DNA from 3 places in the Pseudoxanthomonas sp. UC19_8 genome. Region 2 is predicted to be linked to each of the others. Evidence: predicted binding sites of a transcription regulator. Region 2 holds the regulator's gene; each other region holds the start of a gene.
The links. The regulator HrcA, encoded in region 2, represses chaperone genes, less so after heat shock. The targets are predictions, from matches to a motif close to TTNGCACTCNNNNNNNNNGAGTGCNAA.
Positions count from the first base shown of each region.

Region 1: rpoH (RNA polymerase sigma factor RpoH) is a predicted target of HrcA. The motif match lies at 2,480-2,506, and genes of this name have one in related genera.
Region 3: groES (co-chaperone GroES) is a predicted target of HrcA. The motif match lies at 1,140-1,166, and genes of this name have one in related genera.

Region 1 is NZ_CP170559.1:307,271-315,101, forward strand. It holds gene ACFJIT_RS01360 (endonuclease/exonuclease/phosphatase family protein) at 1-111, opposite strand, end outside; gene gndA (NADP-dependent phosphogluconate dehydrogenase) at 276-1,688, opposite strand; gene ACFJIT_RS01370 (zf-TFIIB domain-containing protein) at 1,920-2,228, shown strand; gene rpoH (RNA polymerase sigma factor RpoH) at 2,517-3,395, shown strand; gene ACFJIT_RS01380 (TonB-dependent siderophore receptor) at 4,140-6,383, shown strand; gene ACFJIT_RS01385 (alpha/beta hydrolase) at 6,383-7,318, shown strand; gene ACFJIT_RS01390 (NAD(P)/FAD-dependent oxidoreductase) at 7,585-7,831, opposite strand, start outside.
Region 2 is NZ_CP170559.1:1,513,538-1,521,368, reverse strand. It holds gene dnaJ (molecular chaperone DnaJ) at 177-1,304, opposite strand; gene dnaK (molecular chaperone DnaK) at 1,463-3,388, opposite strand; gene grpE (nucleotide exchange factor GrpE) at 3,533-4,060, opposite strand; gene hrcA (heat-inducible transcriptional repressor HrcA) at 4,108-5,184, opposite strand; gene recN (DNA repair protein RecN) at 5,276-6,943, shown strand; gene fur (ferric iron uptake transcriptional regulator) at 7,293-7,697, opposite strand; gene ACFJIT_RS06550 (outer membrane protein assembly factor BamE) at 7,814-7,831, shown strand, end outside.
Region 3 is NZ_CP170559.1:219,356-227,186, forward strand. It holds gene ACFJIT_RS00980 (protein-disulfide reductase DsbD family protein) at 1-26, opposite strand, end outside; gene ACFJIT_RS00985 (helix-turn-helix transcriptional regulator) at 177-602, opposite strand; gene groES (co-chaperone GroES) at 1,214-1,504, shown strand; gene groL (chaperonin GroEL) at 1,567-3,207, shown strand; partial or broken gene ACFJIT_RS01000 (DNA glycosylase AlkZ-like family protein) at 3,315-4,413, opposite strand; gene ACFJIT_RS01005 (3-deoxy-7-phosphoheptulonate synthase) at 4,702-5,775, shown strand; gene ACFJIT_RS01010 (hypothetical protein) at 5,848-7,831, shown strand, end outside.

The DNA of each region.
Region 1 (7,831 bases), 1.2 Mb from region 2:
GGCGGCGAAGGCCTGCGCCAGCGGCAGGCCGATGAGCAGCAGGAGCAGCATGCGCGCCTGGCGATGACGTGCAAGCAGCAGGCGGAAGGCGGGAGGCAACAGACGGGACAGGGGCATGGGACCGGAGCAGGCAGCGCGACGGGCGTCATGGTCCGGCAAACGCGCGCCGCGCGAAACGCGGCGAAAGTCGCAAGGCGAAGGCCTACCTCCGGCAGGCAGTCCGCGATTTATTGAACTGGATCACACATTTCCGGCCCGCCGCACCGGCGCGCCGATCACGCGCCCCAGCTGGCGTGGAAGCTGCCCGGCGCATCGACGCGCTCGAAGGTGTGCGCGCCGAAGAAGTCGCGCTGGGCCTGGATCAGGTTGGCCGGCAGGCGCGCGCTGCGGTAGCCGTCGTAGTAGGCGATGGCCGAGGCGAAGCACGGCACCGGGATGCCGGCCTTGACCGCCTTGGCCACCACCTCGCGCAGCGCGCCCTGATAGTCGGCGGCGATCTTCTGGAAGTACGGCGCCAGCAGCAGGTTGGCCAGCTTGGCGTCGGCCGCGTAGGCGTCGGTGATCTTCTGCAGGAAGCGCGCACGGATGATGCAGCCGGCGCGGAAGATGCTGGCGATCTGGCCGTACTGCAGGTCCCAGCCGTATTCGTCCGAGGCCGCGCGCATCTGCGCGAAGCCCTGCGCATAGGACACGATCTTGCTCAGGTACAGCGCCTTGCGCACCGCCTCGACGAAGGCCGCGCGATCGCCGTCGAACGCGGGCGCATCCGGCCCGGCCAGGATCCTGGCGGCGGCCACGCGCTCGTCCTTCAGCGCCGACAGCACGCGGGCGAACACCGACTCGGTGATCAACGGCAGCGGCGTGCCCAGGTCCAGCGCGCTCTGGCTGGTCCACTTGCCCGTGCCCTTCTGCGCGGCGCGGTCGAGCACCTTGTCGACCAGATCGCCCTCGCCGCGATCGTCGCGCTTGCGCAGGATCGTGGCGGTGATCTCGATCAGGTAGCTGTCCAGCTCGCCCTGGTTCCACTGCGCGTAGGTGTCGGCCAGCTCGGCGTTGGACAGGCCGAGCACGTGCTTGAGCACGGCATAGCTCTCGGCGATCAGCTGCATGTCGCCGTACTCGATGCCGTTGTGGACCATCTTGACGTAGTGGCCGGCGCCGTCCGGGCCGATGTAGGCCACGCACGGCGTGCCGTCCTCGGCCTTGGCCGCAATCTCGTTGAGAATCGGGGCGACCAGGTCGTAGGCGTCCTTCGGACCGCCGGGCATGATCGAGGGTCCCTTGAGCGCGCCTTCCTCGCCGCCGGACACGCCGGTGCCGATGAAGTGCAGGCCGGCCTGGGCCAGCTCCTCGTTGCGCCGGCGCGTGTCCTGGAAGAAGGTGTTGCCGCCGTCGATCAGCACGTCGCCCTTGGCCAGCAGCGGCTTGAGTTCGGCGATGACCGCATCGGTTCCGGCGCCGGCCTTGACCATCAGCAGGATGCGGCGCGGGGTTTCCAGCGATTCGACGAACTCGGCCAGCGTATAGCTCGGCACCAGGCCGGCGTCCGGATGTTCGGCCATCACCTCGTCGGTCTTCTCGCGGCTGCGGTTGAAGATCGAGACCTTGTGTCCGCGGCTGGCGATGTTCAGTGCCAGGTTGCGGCCCATGACCGCCATGCCGACCACGCCAATGGGTTGCTTGCTCATATGCGCTCCGATTGCCTGGACGGCACTGCAGGAAGGGGGGCGCGCATGATAACGAGCGCGTCAGGCGATGCATGTCTGCACCGCGCCGCGCGCAACCGCGGTGCCCGCCGAGGCCAAACCGACCGCGCGCTGTCGCGGCGGTGACCATGCGGACAGGCCGCGGCCGGTTTCAGCACGGCTTCAATCCGGCCCGCACAGGCTCCAGGTCACTCTCCCTAGCCGATGCCCACCATGGACTGCCCCGTCTGCAAGACCACCGCGCTGATGATGTCCGAACGTCAGGGCATCGAGATCGACTACTGCCCGCAGTGCCGCGGGATCTGGCTGGACCGGGGCGAGCTGGACAAGCTGATCGACCGGGCCAGCCCGGAGCCGCCCGCGCGCCAGGTCGCCGCGCCGCCTCCGCCGCCGGCCGCCGCCTACGGGGCGCGTGCCTACCCGCGGCATGACCACGATCGCCGCCACCGCGACACAGGCCACGATGGCTATGGTCGCAAGCGCAAAAAGGAGGGCTTTCTCTCCGACCTGTTCGACTTCTGAAGCCGTTTCCAGCCTCGCGCGTCCCGCCTGCGACGTTGGCATGAGGCGAAGCGACCTTCCGGCCTCTTGAACGGCGCGCTGACGGACCGCATGTCATGCTCTGACAGCGTCGCGAATGCTGTTGGATGCGCTAAGTGGTTGATGGCCAAGGACCTGGCGGCAGACGTGAACGGATTTCCAAAAATGAATGCAATGCAACAGATGTCGCGGTAATTGTTCCCTTGGTAGAACGAAGGGAACCATCCCGCGCCTTAGCAGTCCAACCCCCACATTGCTAAAATCGCTGCCATGACCCAGACCTCCGCTGCCACCGCCCTGGTGGCCAACAACCTCCCGATTCCCAGCCCGCTTGGCTCGCTGGACGCCTACATCGGCGCCGTGCACCAGATCCCGGTGCTCACGGTCGACGAGGAGCAGGCGCTGGCCCACCGTTTCCGCGACGAGGACGACCTCGACGCCGCGCGCGAACTGGTGCACTCGCACCTGCGCTTCGTCGTGCACGTCGCCCGCGGCTACAGCGGCTACGGCCTGCCGCTGGGCGACCTGATCCAGGAAGGCAACATCGGCCTGATGAAGGCCGTCAAGCGCTTCGATCCGGACATGGGCGTGCGCCTGGTGTCCTTCGCGGTGCACTGGATCCGTGCCGAGATGCACGAGTTCATCCTCAAGAACTGGCGCATCGTCAAGGTCGCCACGACCAAGGCGCAGCGCAAGCTGTTCTTCAACCTGCGCAAGTCCAAGACCCGCCTGGGCTGGATGAACGCGGCCGAAGTCAGCGCCGTGGCCAAGGACCTCAACGTCTCCGAGCGCGAAGTGGTGGAGATGGAGTCGCGCCTGTCCGGTCGTGACATCGGCTTCGATGCCCCGTCCGACGAGGACGACGATCACGCCCCGCCGTCGCCGGCCGCCTATCTGATGGCCAACGAGGAAGACCCCTCGCAGGCCTACGAGCGCGCCGACAGCGAGGACAACCAGCTTGAGCTGCTGCGCGAAGGCATGGCCAACCTCGACCAGCGCTCGCGCGACATCATCGCCCGCCGCTGGCTGGACGCCGACGCCAAGGTGACGCTGCAGGAGCTGGCCGACGAGTACGGCGTCTCGGCCGAGCGCATCCGCCAGATCGAAGCCAACGCGCTGAAGAAGATGAAGGCGCTGTTTACCGCCTGATTGAGGCCAACGCCTCGATGATCGAAGAGCCCCGCTCCTGGCGGGGCTTTTTTTGTGGTGCTTCGCCGAATCGGGCTCGCTCGGTGATTGAGGGTGCTGACTTCGGGTGGGCAGCGGTCCGGCGGGCGGCGTCCGCTTTTCCCTCAATCAGGGCATCCTGCCCTGACTTAAGGCGCTCGGCATCCTGCCTCGCTAGGCGCGGCCACCGCCCGCCGGCCCGCCGCCTCGCGCGTTGAGTCATAGAGCTTCGATTCAAAGGTGTAAGCGCTCTGCCCCCTCCCTTTCGCCGCAGGCGAAGGGGAGGGCGGGGTGGGGTGCTCTTGCTCTTCGCTTCTGTGGCTTGCCCCCCGAAGGCCCCGACCCCTCCCTATTCTTCCCCTGCGCTGCGTGCAAGAGAGGGAGATCTCGCACGACCGCGCAAACTGCTATCGGTCGGGTCGAGGCGGGTCGGCGGAGGAAGTGCATCGGCTGCGCGGCCAGCCGAAGGACTCGCTTGTTGTGTCGGCGGGCAACGGCCAGGATTAGGACGTCGCAGTCAGCCCTGACAATCGTGTAATCGCAATTTCAAGATTCATTCTCATTTGCTAAGCTGCCGCGCATCCGGTCGCCGCCGCGCGCGGCGACACGCCAAGTCCGTCCTCGTCCTGCACATGCCCGCCTCGCGGGCGTGATCGGTGGTGTGCGGCTTTGCCAGATTCGCCCCAGCCGTCGCCAGGGCATTACCCCTGACCGAGGCTGTTAGAGATGACTCCTGCTGCGCGTCGCACGCTCCGTGCGCCTGTTTTCCGTCCCCTGCGCCTGGCCCTGCTGGCCGCGCTGGCCAGTTCCCTGCCTGCCCATGCGCAGCAGGCCGAGACCGACCAGGACGCCGACACCACCCTGGACACGCTGCACGTCACCGCCGAGCAGATCGCCAAGCAGGCGCTGGGCACCTCGATCATCACCCGCGAGGACATCGAGCGCCGGCCGCCGGCCAACGACCTGTCCGACCTCCTGCGGACCATGCCGGGCGTCAACCTGACCGGCAACAGCGCCTCGGGCGCCTACGGCAACAACCGCCAGATCGACCTGCGCGGCATGGGGCCGGAGAATACGCTGATCCTGATCGACGGCCGCCGCGTGAGCGCGCGCGATTCGGTGCGGATGGGTGTGGCCGGCGAACGCAACAGCCGCGGCGATACCAACTGGGTGCCGGCCGAGGCGGTCGAGCGCATCGAAGTGCTGCGCGGCCCGGCCGCGGCGCGCTACGGCTCCGGTGCGGCCGGCGGCGTGGTCAACATCATCACCAAGCGTCCCACCGGCGACCTGTCGGGCAGCATGACGCTCTACGGCCTGGTGCCCGAGCACAGCGACGAGGGCGGCAGCCAGCGCGCCGGGTTCACCCTGAGCGGACCGCTGGCGCGCGATCTGTCCTTCCGCCTGTACGGCAACCTCAACAAGACCGATGCCGATGCGCCGGACATCAACAGCGCGCATTCCCGCAGCGGCGTCGCCGCCGCCGGCCGCGAGGGCGTGCGCAACAAGGACATCAACGGCCTGCTGCGCTGGGACGCCAGCGACGCGCAGGTGGTCGAGGTGGAGTCCGGCTACAGCCGCCAGGGCAACATCTTCGCCGGCGAATATCTCAACAACTCCAACGCCACCGTGGTCAGCAAGGTCGGCGACGAGACCAATGTGATGACCCGCCGCGATGCGGCGCTGACCCATCGCGGCAAGTGGGACTTCGGCACCTCGCGCCTGACGGTGTCCTATGCGCAGACCGACAACGACCGCATCGCCGAAGGCCTGGCCGGCGGACCGGAGGGTTCGCTGTCGACCACGCCGGTGTGGACCCGTTCGACCCTGCGCGACGTCGCCGCCGACGGCGAGATCAACGTGCCGACCCTGCTCGGCGGCGTGGACAACATCTGGACGGTGGGATTCGAGTACCGCAAGAGCCGGCTGGACGATCCGTACTCGGTCTCGCAGACGGCCCCCGGTGTGGTCGGCATCGACCCGAGCGGCCGCAACGGCAAGACCGCCGAGCAGGTCAGTGCGGTGTTCGTCGAGGACAACCTCTATGCCACCGAGCGGCTGACCCTGACGCCTGGCCTGCGTTTCGATCACCACAGCGCGTTCGGCAACGAACTCAGCCCCAGCCTCAATGTGCAGTACAGGCTGGCGCCGGACTGGCTGATCAAGGGCGGCGTGGCGCGCGCGTTCAAGGCGCCCAACCTGTACCAGGCCAACCCGAATTACCTCTACTACACGCGCGGCAACGGCTGCCCGAGCTACTACGTCGGCGTCGGCACCGGCGGCTGCTACATCCAGGGCAGCGCGGACCTGGATCCGGAGACCAGCATCAACAAGGAGATCGGCATCGAGTGGCTGCCCGACACCGGCTACCACGCCTCGCTGACCTACTTCCACAACGACTACGACAACAAGATCGTGGCCGGCTACAGCGACTACTACCAGACGCCGGGCCGGGCCTTCGTCTATCAGTGGGTCAATGCCTCCAAGGCGCTGGTGCAGGGCGTGGAGGGCAATCTGAAGCTGCCGCTGCTCGGCGATCGCGGCCAGACGCTGAGCTGGGACACCAACCTGACGTGGATGATCGACAACAAGAACGAGGCCACCGGCCAGCCGCTGTCGGTGATCCCCAAGTACACGCTCAACTCGACCCTGGACTGGCGCGCGACCCAGCGCCTGTCCTTCGCGCTGATGGCCACCTTCTACGGCAAGCAGGAGCAGGCGCGGCTGGACCGCAACAACGAGGCGATCTGCGGCGCGGCCGGGCTGCCGGTGTGCGACTCGCTCGGCGCCTACCAGCTGTGGAGCACCAGCCTGCGCTACCGGATCACGCGCGATGTCAGCCTCGGCCTGGGCGTGAACAACCTGGCCGACAAGCGCCTCTTCCGCGAAGGCAGCCGCGCCAGCAGCGCCGGCGCGCAGACCTATAACGAACCCGGTCGCGCGTACTGGGCCAGCCTGCGGTTCGGCTTCTGATGCGCGCGCTCGCTTCCTGCCTGGGCGGCCTGCTGCTGCTCATGTTCGCTGCCGCGCCGGCGCGGGCCCAGCCCGATCTGAGCCGCACCACCGGGCCGACGCTGGCCGACACCGGTTCGCGCGCGTACGCCTTCCATGTGCTCAGGTTCGTCTCGGCCGATGGTCAGCGCCATTACCGCGTGCGCGTGGCCGTGCCGAAGACGCCGGCGCCGGCCGGCGGCTTCCCCGCGCTGTATCTGCTCGACGGCAACGCGGCGCTGATGGAACTGGACGAGGCCGCGCTCGATCGGCAGCGGGTCGGCGGGCATGCGCCGGTGCTGGTCTTCATCGCCACCGACAACGACCTGCGCATCGACAGCGCCGCGCGTTCCTACGACTACACGCCGACGCCGGCCGATGGCGCGCAGGAGGACGCGCTGGGCCGGCGCAGCGGCGGCGCCGATGCGTTCCTCGCGCTGATCGTCGATCAGGTGCGTCCGGCCGTGGCCCGGCTAGTGGCGTTGGACCCGGCACGGCAGACGCTGTGGGGACATTCCTACGGCGGGCTGTTCGCGCTGCATGCGTTGTTCACCCGGCCGCAGGCGTTCGACCGCTATGTCGCGGTGGACGCCTCGCTGTGGTGGGGCAGCGGCCAGATTCTTGAGGAAGCCGCGCGCTTCCAGGCTAAGGCACTGCCGGCGCCGGCCGCCCTGCTGATGCTCAACGGCCGCGGCGCGCAGGAACGCGCCGCGCCGCGGGCCGCCGACGCGGCGCGCAGCCAGGCGATGCAGGCGGCGCGGATGCAGCTGCCCGCCGATGCGCCGGACACGCTGGCCGCGCAGCTGCGCAAGGTGCCCGGGCTCACGGTGGAGCAGAAGATCCTGCCGGGGCTCTCGCATGGGCAGACGCTGGGTGCTTCGCTGCAGCAGGCGATGGATTTTGCTGGCGCGCCGTAGGGAGGGGTGCGCCACTTCCAGCGCGCGTCGTTTCCGCAGAGGCGGGGATCTGGTGCGTGATCGCGTCGCATCCCGGCTTCAGCCGGCGCCCGCAAGCCGCACAGAACTCAACGTCGTCGTTCCCGCGAACGCGGGAACCCAGCGCCTTGGGGGCTTGCTGAGCGAACGTCCATAGGTTCCCGCTTTCGCGGGAACGACGATAGGTGGGTTCTTGCCGCGGAGTTGATGACACGCATCGGCCCGCGCTAAGCGGGCCGATGCGCAGCTCAGTCCGCCGCGCGGCGCGGTTCCGGCGCGAGGTCCTGCACGGCGTGGTCGGGCACGGTCTCGCGCGGGGCCTGGCCGAAGATGATGCGGGCCGCGCGCTGGTAGCTCCAGTACGCCATGGCCCAGTTGACCAGCACCACGAAGCGGTTGCGGAAGCCGATCAGGAAGTACACGTGCGCGGCCAGCCAGAACCACCAGGCCAGCGGCCCGGACAGCTTGAACCGGCCCACGTGCACGATCGCCGCC
Region 2 (7,831 bases):
TTGCTTCTGTTGTTGCTGTCGCTGCTTGCGCAGCAACGCCAAAAGCAAAAGCACCCCTCCCCGGCCCTCCCCTGCGCTGCGCGCAAGGGAGGGAGCGGATCAGGGTGCTTTGCGGGTGCCGATTGCGGGTATGGCGCGGAGGTTCTGAGTCGGCGAGCCGACTCAGGACCCCAAGCTCACGACGTCATCCGGTCCCAGAAGCCCTTGACGCCATCCAGGAACGTGGCCGACTTGGGCGAATGCTTGCGCGCGTCCTCGCCGACGAAGGTGGCCTCGAACTGCTCGAGCAGCTCGCGCTGCTGCTGGGTCAGGTTGACCGGGGTTTCGACCACGACCTTGCAGAACAGATCGCCGGTGGCGCGGCTGCGCACCGACTTGACGCCCTTGCCGCGCAGGCGGAACAGCTTGCCGGTCTGGGTCTCGGCCGGGACGCGGATCTCCGCCTCGCCGCCCAGGGTCGGCACGCGCACGGTGTCGCCCAGCGCGGCCTGCGAGATACGGATCGGCACATCGCAATGCAGATCATCGCCGTCGCGCTGGAAGATGGCGTGCTCGCGCACACGCACCTCCACGTACAGATCGCCTGGCGGGGTGCCGGTCGGGCCGGCCTCGCCCTCGCCGGCCAGGCGGATGCGATCGCCGGTGTCCACGCCGGCCGGGATCTTGACCGACAGCACGCGCTCTTCCTCCACGCGCCCGGCGCCATGGCAGACGCGGCAGGGGTTGCGGATGATCTGGCCGCGTCCGTCGCAGTGCGGACAGGCCTGCTGCATGGTGAAAATGCCGCGCTGCATGCGCACCTGGCCGCGACCGCCGCAGGTGGTGCAGGTCTCGACCTTGCCGTCCTCCGAACCGCTGCCGTGGCAGGGCTCGCACACGGCCATGGTCGGGATCTCGATGCGCTTCTCGACCCCGGCCACGGCCTCTTCCAGGTCCAGCTCCATCACATAGCCGATGTCGGCACCGCGACGGGCCTGACGCGCGCCGCCGGCCCCACCGAAGATGTTGCCGAAGATGTCGCCGAAGATATCGCCCATGTCCGGCCCGCCGAAGCCGGCACCGCCGCCGCCCATGCCGTGCTCGAAGGCCGCATGGCCGTGCTGGTCGTACAGGCGGCGCTTGCCGCCGTCGGACAGCACCTCGTAGGCCTCCTTGCACTCCTTGAACATCACCTCGGCGGTGTGGTCGCCGGGATTGCGGTCGGGGTGATACTTCATCGCGCAGCGGCGATAGGCCTTCTTCAGCTCCTCGTCGCTGGCGTTGCGGGCCACGCCCAGGACTTCGTAATAGTCACGCTTACTCATAGGCGGGGATTGGGGATTCGGGAATCGGGATTCGTTAACGGCAAAAGCGGAGAGATCCTGTCTCTTCCGCTCTTATGCACCGCAGACAGGGACAAGGATCGGGGGGGCGGGGATCCGCAGGCCAAGGCCTTTACGAATCCCCAATCCCGAATCCCTGCTTACTTCTTATCGTCCTTGACCTCGGTGAACTCGGCATCGACCACGTCGTCGGCCGCACCGCGCGCCTGCTGGGCGCCGGCGTCCGCACCCGGACCGCCCTGCTCGCCCGCCGCGGCGGCGGCGTACAGCGACTGGCCGGCCTCTTCCAGCGCCTTGGAACGCGCCTCGATCTGGGCCTTGTCGTCGCCCTTCATCGCCGTCTCCAGGTCGGCCAGCGCGGCCTCGACCTTGCCGATCACATCGCCGCCGACCTTGGCGCCGTGCTCGGTGATCGCCGTGCGGGTCGAGTGGATCAGCGCGTCGGCCTGGTTGCGGGCGCCGACCATTTCCTGGAACTTCTTGTCCTCGTCGCGATGCGCCTCGGCATCGGCGACCATGCGCTGGATCTCCTCGTCCGACAGGCCCGAACCGGCCTTGATCTCGACCTTCTGCTCCTTGTTGGTCTTCTTGTCCTTGGCCGACACGTGCAGGATGCCGTTGGCGTCGATGTCGAAGGACACCTCCACCTGCGGCAGGCCGCGCGGGGCCGGCTCGATGCCGGACAGGTCGAAGCGGGCCAGCGACTTGTTGAAGCGGGCCTGCTCGCGCTCACCCTGCAGCACGTGCACCGTCACGGCCGACTGGTTGTCCTCGGCGGTGGAGAAGGTCTGCGAGGCCTTGGTCGGGATGGTGGTGTTCTTCTCGATGATCTTGGTGAACACGCCGCCCAGGGTCTCGATGCCCAGCGACAGCGGGGTCACGTCCAGCAGCAGCACGTCCTTGACGTCGCCGGCCAGCACGCCGCCCTGGATCGCGGCGCCCAGCGCCACGGCCTCGTCGGGGTTGACGTCCTTGCGCGGCTCCTTGCCGAAGAACTCGGCCACGGCCGACTGCACCTTGGGCATGCGGGTCTGACCGCCGACCAGGATCACCTCGCTGATGTCGCTGGCGCGCAGGCCGGCGTCGTTGAGCGCGGTGCGGCACGGCTCGATCGACTTCTTGATCAGGTCGTCGACCAGGGCTTCCAGCTTGGCGCGGGTCAGCTTGATGTTCAGGTGCTTGGGACCGGAGGCGTCGGCGGTGACATACGGCAGGTTGACCTCGGTCTGCTGCGAGGAGGACAGCTCGATCTTGGCGCGCTCGGCGGCGTCCTTCAGGCGCTGCAGGGCCAGCGGGTCCTTGCGCAGGTCGATGCCCTGGTCCTTGTTGAACTCGTCCACCAGATAGTCGATGACGCGTGCGTCGAAGTCCTCGCCACCCAGGAAGGTGTCGCCGTTGGTGGCTAGCACTTCGAACTGCTTCTCACCGTCCACGTTGGCGATCTCGATGATCGACACGTCGAAGGTACCGCCGCCCAGGTCGTACACGGCGACCTTGCGGTCCTTGGTGTCGCCCTTGTCCAGGCCGTAGGCCAGGGCCGCGGCGGTGGGCTCGTTGATGATGCGCTTGACGTCCAGCCCGGCGATGCGGCCGGCGTCCTTGGTCGCCTGGCGCTGGCTGTCGTTGAAGTAGGCCGGCACGGTGATGACCGCCTCGGTGACCTTCTCGCCCAGGAAGTCCTCGGCGGTCTTCTTCATCTTCTCCAGCACGCGGGCGGAGATTTCCTGCGGGGCCATCTTCTTGCCGTCGGCGGTGGCCACCCAGGCATCGCCGTTGTCGTGGGCCAGGATGGTGTACGGCACCAGGTCCAGGTCCTTCTTGACTTCGGCGTCGGTGAACTTGCGGCCGATCAGGCGCTTGACCGCGTAGAAGGTGTTCTTGGGGTTGGTGACCGCCTGGCGCTTGGCCGAGGCGCCGACCAGGACTTCGCCGTCCTTGGTGTAGGCCACGATCGAAGGCGTGGTGCGGTCGCCCTCGGAATTCTCGATGACGCGGGCCTTGCCGCCCTCCATGATCGCCACGCACGAGTTGGTCGTGCCGAGGTCGATGCCGATGATCTTGCCCATGATGTGACTCCGTTAGGAAGCGTGGTTGTCGGGGTGTGGCGGGCGGATCGCGCCTGCCGATGAACCCGATATAGGGATGTGATGGTGGGCTTCAAGCGCCCGTGGAACACAAAATCTCGATCCGGACAGATCCGCCGGTCGCGTTCAGTCGTGGCGGGCCACGACCACCAGCGCCGGACGCAGTAGCCGGCCGCCCAGCAGATAGCCCTTCTGGAACACCTGCACGACGCTGCCCGGCGCGGCGCCGCTGGCGTCGGCCTGGCTGATGGCCTGGTGGTGTTCGGGATCGAAGGGCTTGCCGACCGGGTCGAGCACGGTCAGGCCGTTGTCGTCGGCGACCTTGAGCAGCTGCTTCTGGGTCAGCTCCAGGCCATCGCGCAGCGGGCTGGGCTCGGCGCCGGCGGCGGTCAGGCCGGCGTCCAGGCTGTCGAACACGGGCAGCAGCTGGTTGAGCAGCTTCTCGTTGGCGAACTTGCGGGCGTTGTCCACGTCGCGGGCCACGCGCTTGCGCTGGTTCTCAAGGTCGGCACGCTCGAGTAGGACCGAGGCGCGCAGCTGGTCCAGTTCGTTGCGCAGGGTCTGCAGTTCGGCCTGCAGCAGCGCCTCGGTGGAAGCCTGGGCGTCGGGGTGCGCGGCGGCCTGCTCGCCGCCCGGATGTTCGTTAGAAGTCATGTCTGTGGTTTCCGTCCTGGCGGTCGGATGTCCGCCGCAAGCCCCACCTATGGGGTCGGCGCGGACGGATTCAAGTCATCGCCGGGACGCAGCATTGCCGCGCCGAGCGCATCGGCCGCCGCCTGCACCACAGGAATCACGGTCTGGTAGGCCATGCGCGAGGGCCCGATCACACCCAGCACGCCCAGCACCTGGCCGCTGGCCTGGGCCCGGTACGGCGCGGCGACCAGCGACATCCCGTCCAGCGGCGCCAGGCCGGTCTCCTCGCCGATGAAGATGCGCACGCCCGGCGCGTTCATGGTGCGCTCCAGCAGTTGCAGGATCTCGCGCTTGCGGGCGAAGGCCTCGAACAGCTCGCGCAGCCGGTCCAGGTCGGACAGGTCCTGCACGCCCATCAGCCGGGTCTGCCCGGCCAGCACCATGTCATCGTCCGAAGGGGTCAGCGCGTGGTCGGCCAGCTCGACCGCGTGGGCCAGCAGGCCTTCCATCTCCGAGCGCGCCGCGCGCAGCTCGCGCAGCAGCGTGGCGCGGATGTCGGCGATCGGGCGGCCGGCGAAATGGTGGTTGAGGTAGTTGGCCGCGCGCTCCAGCTCGGAGGGGTCGAAGCTGCGGCGCGGCTCGATCACCCGGTTCTGCACCTCGCTGTCGGCGAACACCACGATCGCCAGCACCCGGCGCCCGTCCAGCGGCACGAAGTCGATGTGGCGGAAGGCGAACTGCTCGCGCCGCGGCGCGCCGACCACGCCGACGAAGCGGGTCATGGCCGACAGCAGCTCGGAGGCGTTGCCCAGCAGCGCCTGGGTCCCGGTGCCGGCCGGCAGCTCGGCGCGCAGGCGCGCGACCTCGCGCTCGGCCAGCGGCTGCATCTGCACCAGGCTGTCGACGAACACCCGGTAGCCCTGCGGGGTGGGAATGCGCCCGGCCGAGGTATGCGGCGAGGCCAGCAGCCCGGCGTCCTCCAGGTCGGCCAGGATGTTGCGGATCGTCGCCGGGCTGACGTCCAGGCCGGCGTGCTGGGCCAGCGTGCGCGAGCCGACCGGCTCGCCATCCTGGATGTAGCGGGCGATCAGGGTGCGCAGCAGCTGCCGCGAACGCGCATCGAGGTCCGGACTTGAGGGCTTCATGACGCTTTAGATAGCGTCCCGTCGCCGCCCTTGCAACCGGGCCGCGCCTGTCTCAACCGCTGCGCCGGCTGCCCCTACAATGCCGGCCACTATGCTCCGACACCTGACCATCAAGGACTTCGCCGTGGTGCGCGCCACGGACCTGGAATTCGGCCCCGGCATGACGGTGATCTCCGGCGAGACCGGCGCCGGCAAGTCGCTGCTGGTCGACGCGCTGGGCTTTCTGTCCGGCGCGCGCGCCGATGCCGGCGTGGTGCGCCACGGCGCCCAGCGCGCCGAGCTGTCGGCCGAGTTCGAGCTCGCGCCGGCCGCCCCTGCCCTGGCCTGGCTGGCCGAGCATGCCCTGGACGAGGCCGGCGCCTGCCAGCTGCGCCGCGTGCTGCGCGCCGACGGCGGCTCGCGCGCCTGGATCAACGGTCGCGCCGTGCCGGTCTCGCAGCTGGCCGAACTGGCCGGCCTGCTGGTGGAGATCCACGGCCAGCACGAGCACCAGGCGCTGCTGTCCAAGCCGCGCCAGCTGGACCTGCTGGACGCCTTCGCCGGCAGCGCGCCGCAGCTGGCCAAGGTGCGCCAGGCCGCGGCCGCCTGGTCGACGCTGCTGGCCGAGCGCGAGCGCCTGACCGCGCAGGGCGATGTCTCCGACCGGCTCAACTATCTGCAGCACCAGCTCGACGAACTGCGCGCCGAGGACCTCAGCCCCGACGCCATCGAGGCCCTGTCCCAGCAACATCGCCGCCAGGCCCACGCCTCCAGCCTGATCCAGGCTTGCGAGGACGGGCTGACCCGCCTGTCCGGCGACGAAGGCCCCTCGGCCAGCCGGCTGCTGCTGCAGACCCGCGCCGAGCTGGCGCGCGTGCTCAGCCACGAGCCGCGCCTGGGCGAGGTCGACGGCCTGCTCGACAGCGCCCAGATCCAGCTGCAGGAGGCCCTGGCGCTGCTCAACCAGGTCCGCGACGACCTGGACGTGGATCCGGCCCAGTTCGAGCGCGCCGAGCGCCGCCTGGGCCGGCTGCACGACCTGGCGCGCAAGCACCGCGTCGCACCCGAACAGCTCGACGAGGTCGCCACCCGTATCGAACAGGAGCTGGACGGCCTGCGCGGCGCCGGCGAGCGCCTGGCCGGGCTGAATACCGAGATCGAGGCCGCCCGCCAGGCCTGGAAGGCCGCCGCTGCGGCCTTGACCAAGGTCCGCACCAAGGCCGCCACTAGCCTGGCCAAGCAGACCAGCACCCTGATCGGCGAGCTGGGCATGGGCGGCGGCAAGCTGGAAGTCCAGCTCGAACCCATCGACGCCGAGCGCCCCGACGCCCAGGGCGCCGAGCGGGTCGAACTGCTGGTGGCGGCCAACGCCGGCCAGCCGCCGCGGCCGCTACGCAAGGTCGCCTCCGGTGGTGAGCTTTCGCGCATCTCGCTGGCCATCGAGGTGGCCGCGCTGGGCTCGGACGCGGTGCCGACCATGGTGTTCGACGAGGTCGACTCGGGCATCGGCGGCGCGGTGGCCGACATCGTCGGCAAGAAGCTGCGCGACCTGGGCCGCGCGCGCCAGGTGCTGTGCGTGACCCACCAGCCGCAGGTCGCCGCCCAAGGCCATGCCCATTACCGCGTCAGCAAGGCGCCGGTGGACGGCATGACCCAGTCCTCGGTCGAATCGCTCGACGCCAGCGCCCGCCGCGAAGAGCTCGCCCGCATGCTCGGCGGTGTCCAGGTCAGCGCCGAGGCCCGTGCCGCCGCCGGCAAGCTGCTCGAAGCGGTGGACTGACGCCGCCCCGTCCTGTTGGATGGGAAAGCACCGACCGCGCGTGACGCCGCCCTGTAGAGCGGAGCTTGCTCCGCTGGGGCCTTCCCCACGAACCGAACGGAGAGCAGCGGAGCAAGCTCCGCTCTACAGGTAAGCCGCGAGCTGATCGGAAGAGACGGCTGCTCCCATGGCACGTGGATCAGGACTTCTGCCGACCCGAAGCCTCCCGCACCACGTGCGGGGAAGCGGCCCGCCGGACCGCTTTCCCTCCGAAGCCAAGACGCTCACGCGCCGTGCCCCTCGATGAATAGGGGGTGCGAAAAAAAGGCCGGGATTTCCCGGCCTTTTCCCCCACATCCAGCAAGGCGGCTTACTTGCGCTTCTTGCGCACGTACAGCACCAGCGAGTGTTCCTCGATCTCGTAGCCGTGCTCGGCGGCGATCTTCTCCTGCAACGCCTCGATCTCGTCGCTGGAGAACTCGATGACCTTGCCGGTGTCGATGTCGACCATATGGTCGTGGTGTTCGCCGCGGTCCAGCTCGTAGACGGCCTGGCCGCCCTCGAAGTTGTGCTTCAGCACCAGGCCGGCGGCCTCGAACTGGGTCAACACGCGGTAGACCGTGGCCAGGCCGATCTCATCGCCCACGCCCATCAGCGCGCGGTAGATGTCTTCGGCGGTCATGTGCCGGGGCTTGGCTTCTTCCAGCAGCGCCAGGATGCGCAGGCGCGGATGCGTGACCTTCAAACCGACCTTGCGCAGATCGAGCGATTCCATCGTGGGGCTCCCATTCATTGGCGGTTTAACGCCAGCTGCCTTGCGGTTGGGTCGCGGCGATGCGGCGCAGTGTATCATCGGCGGGCTTGTTCCCGACCTTTGCAGACCCGTCCTTCATGCGCAAATTCCTGCTT
Region 3 (7,831 bases), 1.3 Mb from region 2:
CGGGCCAGACGGGAGATCAGCGACATGCGGCCAAGCTTAGCGGAGCGGCCGGTCCCGCAGGCGGCGCCACTGTGTTGCAAGGGGCGTGGGCTTGCCGCCGATCCGGTGTCTGGGCCTTCCCGGCACCGGGCCTGAGGTCGATCGCCGCCCGCGCGCCGCGGGCCGGGCCGGATCGCTCAGCCGCCGCGCGCGTCGCCGCCCGGGCGGCCGGGACTGCGGGTGCGGGGGCGCCCGGTGCGCTGCAGGGCCAGGGTTTCCATCACTTCCAGCAACGACAGGCGCGCCTTTAGCGGCGCCTCGCGAAAGGCGCGCACCAGGCGGAACTCCAGCGGGTCCTCGACCAGGATGGCCTCGGCGGTGGCGATCGAATCCAGTTCCACCTCGCGCGAGAGCGTCATCGCGCCGCGGCCGGTGGCCAGCCACTCGAACTGCGTGCCCGTCGCCAGCGCTACTTCACGCAGGTGCGAGACACTGGGACTCTTGCCCTTGGGAGACTCCCAATGGCTCACGGCGCTGCGCTGCACCCCGACGGATTCTGCCAACTGACTTTGCGAGAGACCGGCAAGGCGCCGCGCCATGCGGACTCGCTCGGGTGCATCCATCAAACCTCTCCGTGGCGATCGCCATCCAGAAACTTTTGTGACCATAGCCAAACGTTCCACGGATCGGAATGGAAAAGGATAGTGATACTAACGTAGTGACCAAAAATAGGCATACGTGGTGCGCTTTTGGTAACCAAAAGTTTTCCATAGCGCGCTAACAAAGGGTTTCGGCGGGATTGCGCGCCTTGTGCTCACTAGTTTTCCTGCGTTTAGGTCGGCTACAGGCTTGGCTTCGCCCAACCGCATTGGTATCTCTATGCCTGCCGGCAGGACGCTGGCACTGACAGGACGTCGGCGGGGGGAGTTGGCGCACGTCAAGGCGCGACGGAATCGGATTCCACAACCATTCCCTATGAAGCGCACGCATGCCGCACATGCGTGCGCTTCTTTTTTGGGCGGTAGCGAATCGCCCCGTCTGCCGCAGGCGCCTCCGCAAGAAATTCTCGCCGGCCGCCTTGAAAGGCCCGCCCGAGCGCCCCATCTGCCCTGTCAGCCCCCCGAGCCGTCCTGGCGCTGGGTCTTGGCGTTCCCGGTGTGCTGGCACTCGTCATGGACGAGTGCTAACATCGCCGGCCCTTTCCTAGTCCAATCAATCACTTAAGAGGATTGACATGAGCAACATCAAGCCGCTGTTCGACCGCGTGGTCATCAAGCGTATGGAAGAAGAAAAGCTGTCCGCGGGCGGCATCGTGATCCCCGACTCGGCCACCGAGAAGCCGATCAAGGGTGAGGTCGTCGCCGTCGGCGCCGGCAAGATCCTGGACAACGGTTCGGTGCGCGCCCCGCAGGTCAAGGTCGGCGACAAGGTCCTGTTCGGCAAGTACAGCGGCACGGAAGTGAAGCTGGACGGCACCGAGTACCTGGTGGTGAAGGAAGACGACATTTTCGCGACCATCGGCTAAGGCCGGCGCGACGTCCGCTTTCTCTCATTCCCATCATCCAAGAACAATCGAGGTAATACGCAATGGCTGCCAAGGACATTCGTTTCGGTGAAGACGCCCGCTCGCGCATGGTGCGCGGCGTGAACGTGCTCGCCAATGCCGTCAAGGCCACCCTGGGCCCGAAGGGCCGCAACGTCGTGCTGGAGAAGAGCTACGGCGCCCCGACGATCACCAAGGACGGCGTGTCCGTCGCCAAGGAGATCGAACTGGCCGACAAGTTCGAGAACATGGGCGCGCAGATGGTCAAGGAAGTCGCTTCCAAGACCTCCGACAACGCCGGTGACGGCACCACCACCGCCACCGTGCTGGCCCAGGCCTTCATCCGCGAAGGCATGAAGGCCGTCGCCGCCGGCATGAACCCGATGGACCTCAAGCGCGGCATCGACAAGGCCGTGACCGCCGCCGTCGCCGAGCTGAAGAACATCTCCAAGCCCACCGCCGACGACAAGGCCATCGCCCAGGTCGGCACGATCTCGGCCAACTCGGACGAGTCGATCGGCAACATCATCGCCGAGGCGATGAAGAAGGTCGGCAAGGAAGGCGTGATCACCGTCGAGGAAGGCTCGGGCCTGGAGAACGAGCTGGACGTGGTCGAGGGCATGCAGTTCGACCGCGGCTACCTCTCGCCGTACTTCATCAACAACCAGCAGAGCCAGTCGGCCGACCTGGACGACCCGTTCATCCTGCTGCACGACAAGAAGATCTCCAACGTGCGTGACCTGCTGCCCGTCCTCGAGGGCGTGGCCAAGGCCGGCAAGCCGCTGCTGATCGTGGCCGAGGAAGTCGAGGGCGAGGCCCTGGCGACCCTGGTGGTCAACACCATCCGCGGCATCGTCAAGGTCGTGGCCGTCAAGGCGCCGGGCTTCGGCGACCGTCGCAAGGCGATGCTGGAAGACATGGCCGTGCTGACCGGCGGCACCGTGATCTCCGAGGAAGTGGGCCTGTCGCTGGAGAAGGCCACGATCAAGGATCTGGGCCGCGCCAAGAAGGTGCAGGTCTCCAAGGAGAACACCACCATCATCGACGGCGCCGGCGACACCGCGGGCATCGAGTCGCGCATCAAGCAGATCAAGGCGCAGATCGAGGAGACCTCCTCGGACTACGACCGCGAGAAGCTGCAGGAGCGCGTGGCCAAGCTGGCCGGCGGCGTGGCCGTGATCAAGGTCGGTGCCTCCACCGAGATCGAGATGAAGGAAAAGAAGGCCCGCGTCGAAGACGCCCTGCACGCCACGCGCGCTGCGGTGGAAGAAGGCGTGGTCCCGGGCGGCGGCGTCGCGCTGATCCGCGCCAAGGCCAACATCGGCGAGATCAAGGGCATCAACGAAGACCAGAACCACGGCATCCAGATCGCCCTGCGCGCCATGGAAGCCCCGCTGCGCGAGATCGTCACCAACGCCGGTGAAGAGCCCTCCGTGATCGTCAACAAGGTCAAGGACGGTTCGGGCAATTTCGGCTACAACGCCGCCAACGGCGAGTTCGGCGACATGGTCGAGTTCGGCATCCTGGATCCGACCAAGGTGACCCGCACCGCGCTGCAGAACGCCGCGTCCATCGCCGGCCTGATGATCACCACCGAAGCCATGGTGGCCGAGTCGCCGAAGAAGGAAGAGCCGGCGATGCCGCCGGGCGGTGGCATGGGTGGCATGGGCGGCATGGACTTCTAAGTCCGCCGCGCAGCCTCACCGCTGCTGCTGTACGACAAGGACCCCGCCGCGAGGCGGGGTCTTTTCGTTTCCGGCGTCGACCGCGCTCCGCGCGTGGCTTGGCGACCTCAGCGCGGTGCGAGGAATTGCCGCATGCGTGCCAGCTCCTCGTCCAGCGCCTGAGCGAAGGCCGCGTCGCTGGGCGCCGCGCCCGCCGCATAGCCGGTCGCGGCCTCCAACTGGCCCTCGCGCCAGGTCAGGTTCGCCCAGCCGATCACCTGCCCGCGCCAGAGCATCGGCAAGGCGTAGTAGCCGAACTGGCGCCGGGCCGCGGGGGTGTAGGCCTCGAACTTGTAGGTCCAGTCCCAGAACAGGCTGAAGCGGCGCCGGTCCCAGACGATGGGGTCGAAGGGCGCCAGCAGGCGTAGCTGCTCGTCGAAGCGATAACGGCGCGCTCGCGGATGTTCGTCGGCGGGCCAGTACCAGTCGGTGCCGTCGATGCGCACCTGGGCCAGGCGCTCGCGCGCCAGGCGCAGGGCATCGCGCAGTTCGTCGCTCAGATGCGGCGCGCCGCCGCCGAGCAGGCGCGCCAGGGTAGCCCAGGCTGGCGGCGGGCAGCGGCGCGTACTTGCGCACCACCAGGTCGAGCAGCGCCGCGGCGCGTTCGGCGCGGGCGGCCGGCGCGTCGTCCGCCGGCGCATGGGCCACGGCCTCGTAGACCCGCGTGCCGCTGTCGCGCCGCTTGACCCGCAGCAGGCCGCGGTAATGCAGGCCGTCGAGCAGCTGGGTGGTGGCATTGCTCGAGCCGCCCCAGTAGTTGCGCACGCGGCCATGGGCGAAGTGCTGCTCGACCTGGCGCGGATGCACCGCGCCGTGCGCGCGCACGAAGGCCAACACCGCGTTGGCCCGTCGCCGGGTCTGCGCGTCCCAGGCGGCCTTGACCTGGCGCGGATGCAGCAGTGCCAGCAGGGGGCGCGGCAGGAAGCCGTAGTTGACCAGGAAGTCCTCTTCCACCTGCAGCCGCGCGTAGCGGCGCTCCAGGTCGCCGGCGCGGTAGTCCTTGACCCGATGGCGCAGGATCAGGTCCTGCGCGCGTGCCGGGGCGCGGATCGGATCGGCCTGGACGAAGCCCAGCTTCGCGATCGCGCCGGCCAGCGTGGTCGGGGTGAACAGGCTGCGCGCGACCGCGTAGCGGCGCAGGTCTTCCAGTCGGGGCGGGGCAGGCATGGGCGGCATTGAATCATGTGGCGAAGGATCGGCCCGATCGCGCATTGCCTGAGTTGCCGATGAAACAGTCGCGCCGGCGCAAAAGCCGTGGTATCAATGCTGCCCATGAACGCACCCCGCGCCCGCTATTACTTTTGGTTTCCGAAGCCACAGGCGGAGGAAGGAGCGCGTTCACCCTGAAGAAACCCTTCAGACGCATCCCGAAAGCCGCCAGCAACCCTGGCGGCTTTTTTGTTGCCAGCCCGGCGGTCCACGTACCCCACCGATCCGACGACACGAGACTTCAAGATGGCCCCGCTCACTTCCGACCTGCGCATCCGCAAGATCGAGCCCCTGCATACCCCGGCCGAGCTGATGACGGAGTTTCCCTGCGATGACGTCGCCTCCGACACCGTCGCCGCCGCGCGCGCGGCGCTGCACGAGATCCTGCACGGCCGCGACGACCGTCTGGCGGTGGTGATCGGCCCCTGCTCGATCCACGACCCGGCCGCGGCGATGGACTACGCGCGCCGGCTGCGCCCGCTGCGCGATGCGCTGGGCGGCGAACTGGAAATCATCATGCGCGTGTACTTCGAGAAGCCGCGCACCACGGTGGGCTGGAAGGGCCTGATCAACGACCCGCGGCTGGACGGCAGCTTCCGCATCAACGAGGGCCTGGCCACCGCGCGCAGCCTGCTGCGCGAGATCAACCTGCTCGGCCTGCCGGCCGGCTGCGAGTACCTGGACGTGATCTCGCCGCAGTACATCTCCGACCTGGTGGCCTGGGGCGCGATCGGCGCGCGCACCACCGAGAGCCAGATCCACCGCGAGATGGCCAGCGGCCTGTCCTGCCCGGTGGGCTTCAAGAACGGCACCAGCGGCGATGTGAAGATCGCGGTCGACGCGGTCGGCGCGGCCTCGCATCCGCATCATTTCCTGGCCGTGACCAAGCACGGCCAGTCGGCGATCGCCTCGACCACCGGCAACCCGGACTGCCACGTGATCCTGCGCGGCGGCAAGGTGCCCAACTTCGATGCGGCCAGCGTGCAGGCCGCCAGCGAGGTGCTGGCGCACAACGGCCCGGCGCCGCGCCTGATGATCGATGCCAGCCACGCCAACAGCGGCAAGAAACCGGAGAACCAGCCCAAGGTCGTCGAGGATCTGGTGGCCCAGCTGGCCGCCGGCGAGGAGCGCATCGTCGGGGTGATGGTGGAAAGCCATCTGGTGGGCGGCCGCCAGGACCTGATCGAGGGTCAGCCGCTGACCTATGGCCAGAGCATCACCGACGGCTGCATCGGCTGGGACGATTCGGTGGCCGTACTCGAACGCCTGGCCGCCGGCGTGCGGGCGCGTCGCGCCCGGCGGATCGCGCAGGCCGCATGACCGCGCGCGGCCCGGTGGCTGCGCCGGGCCGCGCATACGTCCTGAACACACGCGTCGGGCATGCTTGGCCCGATGAATGCTTCCGACGCCGCGACGGCCCAGCGCCGTCCATCCCCCCTGCGCCGCTGGATGCGGCGCCTGGCCTGGCTGCTGCTGGGCTGCTACGCGGCCTATCTGGTCGCCGGCAACCTCTACCTCAACACGCCGCTGGGGCCGTGGAGCGTCAACCGCAAGCCGGAGAAGTTCGCCATGCACTGGGGCCCGGCGCTGACCTGGTGGCCGGGCGAGATCGTGCTGTGGAAGGTGTCGCTGCGCGGCCATGTCGGGCGCGTGGTGTGGACCATGCAGGCCGATCGCGTGGCCGGGCACATCTCGCTGCTCAACCTGGTGCACAAGGAAGTCTATGTGCCGCGCGTACGCGCCACCGAGGTGACCGGGCAGATCGCCAGCGTGGCGCAGGAGATCCCGCCGCCGCCGGTGCGCCCGGGGGGCTGGCTGCTCAACTTCCCGGCCATCACCAGCGACAGCGTGCGCGGCGGCACGCTCGGGCCCTTGACGCTGGAGGGGCAGGGCAAGGCCAAGGTGGGCTTCACCAAGCGCCTGCGCGGCGGCCCGGCCGAGCTGCTGCCCTCCACCGCGCACTTCGAACATCTGCGCCTGGGCTATGGCCAGGTCGCGCTGCTGGAGGACGCCACGCTGGGCAGCGAATTCGCGATGACGCCGACCACGCGCGCCCAGGCCAAGGGCATCCAGAAGCTGCGGCGCATGCGCATCGCGCTCGACGTGGCCGGCGGCACGCCGGCGCTGGCGGCCCGGCAGAGCGACGCGGGCAAGCTCGAACTGACCCTGCAGCCCGGCCAGGGCCGCGTGCAGGGGGCGCTGAAGCTGGTGCGGGCCGAACTGGCCCCGGGCGGCGTGCTGTCCTGGCGCATGCCGGTGGTGATCACCGATGTGCACGGGCAGGTGCATCGCAGCACGCTGACCGCCCAGCTCTCGGTCGACCGCGACCTGCATCTGAAGGCCAACATGCCGCCGCAGACCGACGGCGTGCTGGCGCTCGACGCGGACCTGCGCGCCGATGGCACGCGGATCCCGTTCGAGCAGCCGCGCACGCTGCTGCCGCGCACGTCCGGGCGGCTGGCCGGGCAATGGCAGTTCAGTTCGCTCAAGTGGGTCACCTCGCTGTTCGTCAACGTGCCCTGGCTGTCGCTGGACGGCGCCGGGCGGGTGCAGGGCGATGTCACGCTGGACCACGGCGTGCTGGCCGTGGGCAGCCACCTGGAGATCCCGCACGTGCAGGCGCAGGCCGATGTAGTGGCCCAGCGCGTGACCGGCACCGGCAGCGCCAAGGCGCGGCTGGAAGCCGGCGAGGGCGGGCGGCCGCGCTCGCGCGTGGACGTGGCGCTGACCGACTACAGCGTCGCCGCGATCGACCAGCTCAAGCGGCCCTACATCCGCGGCAAGGACCTCAAGCTCCATACCGACAGCGACGCCGACCTGGCCAAGGCGCGCGAGTCGCTCAAGGCGCAGGCGACCTTCACCAATGCGCAGGTGCCGGACCTGCGGGCGTACAACCGCTTCTTGCCCAATGACCATCTGCGCTTCGACGGAGGCTCGGGCACGCTGACCGGTCAGCTGGCGCTGGATGCGGCCGGCCAGGCGGGCAACGGCCAGGTGCGCATCGCCGCGCGCGCGGCCCAGGTGCGGGCGGCGGGGCTGGCGATGCGCGGCGATGTGGACGTGGACCTGCGGCTCAAGCGCGCCGACCTGCAGCGCCAGCGGTTCGCCGTCGATGGCAGCACGGTCGCGCTGAAGAACATCAGCTTCGCCCATGCCGGGCTGAGCCGCAGCGGCTGGTGGGCCAACGTGTCGCTGCCGCGCGCGCAGATGGACGTGGCTGACGAGCGACTGGCGGTGCAGGGCACGGTGTCCACGCAGATGAAGGACGTGGGCTTCCTGCTGGACCTGTTCTCGCAGGATCGCGATTACCCGGGCTGGATGGTCAAGCTGGTCGATGCCGGCACGGTGCGGGCGTCCACGCGCGTGCGCTGGCGCC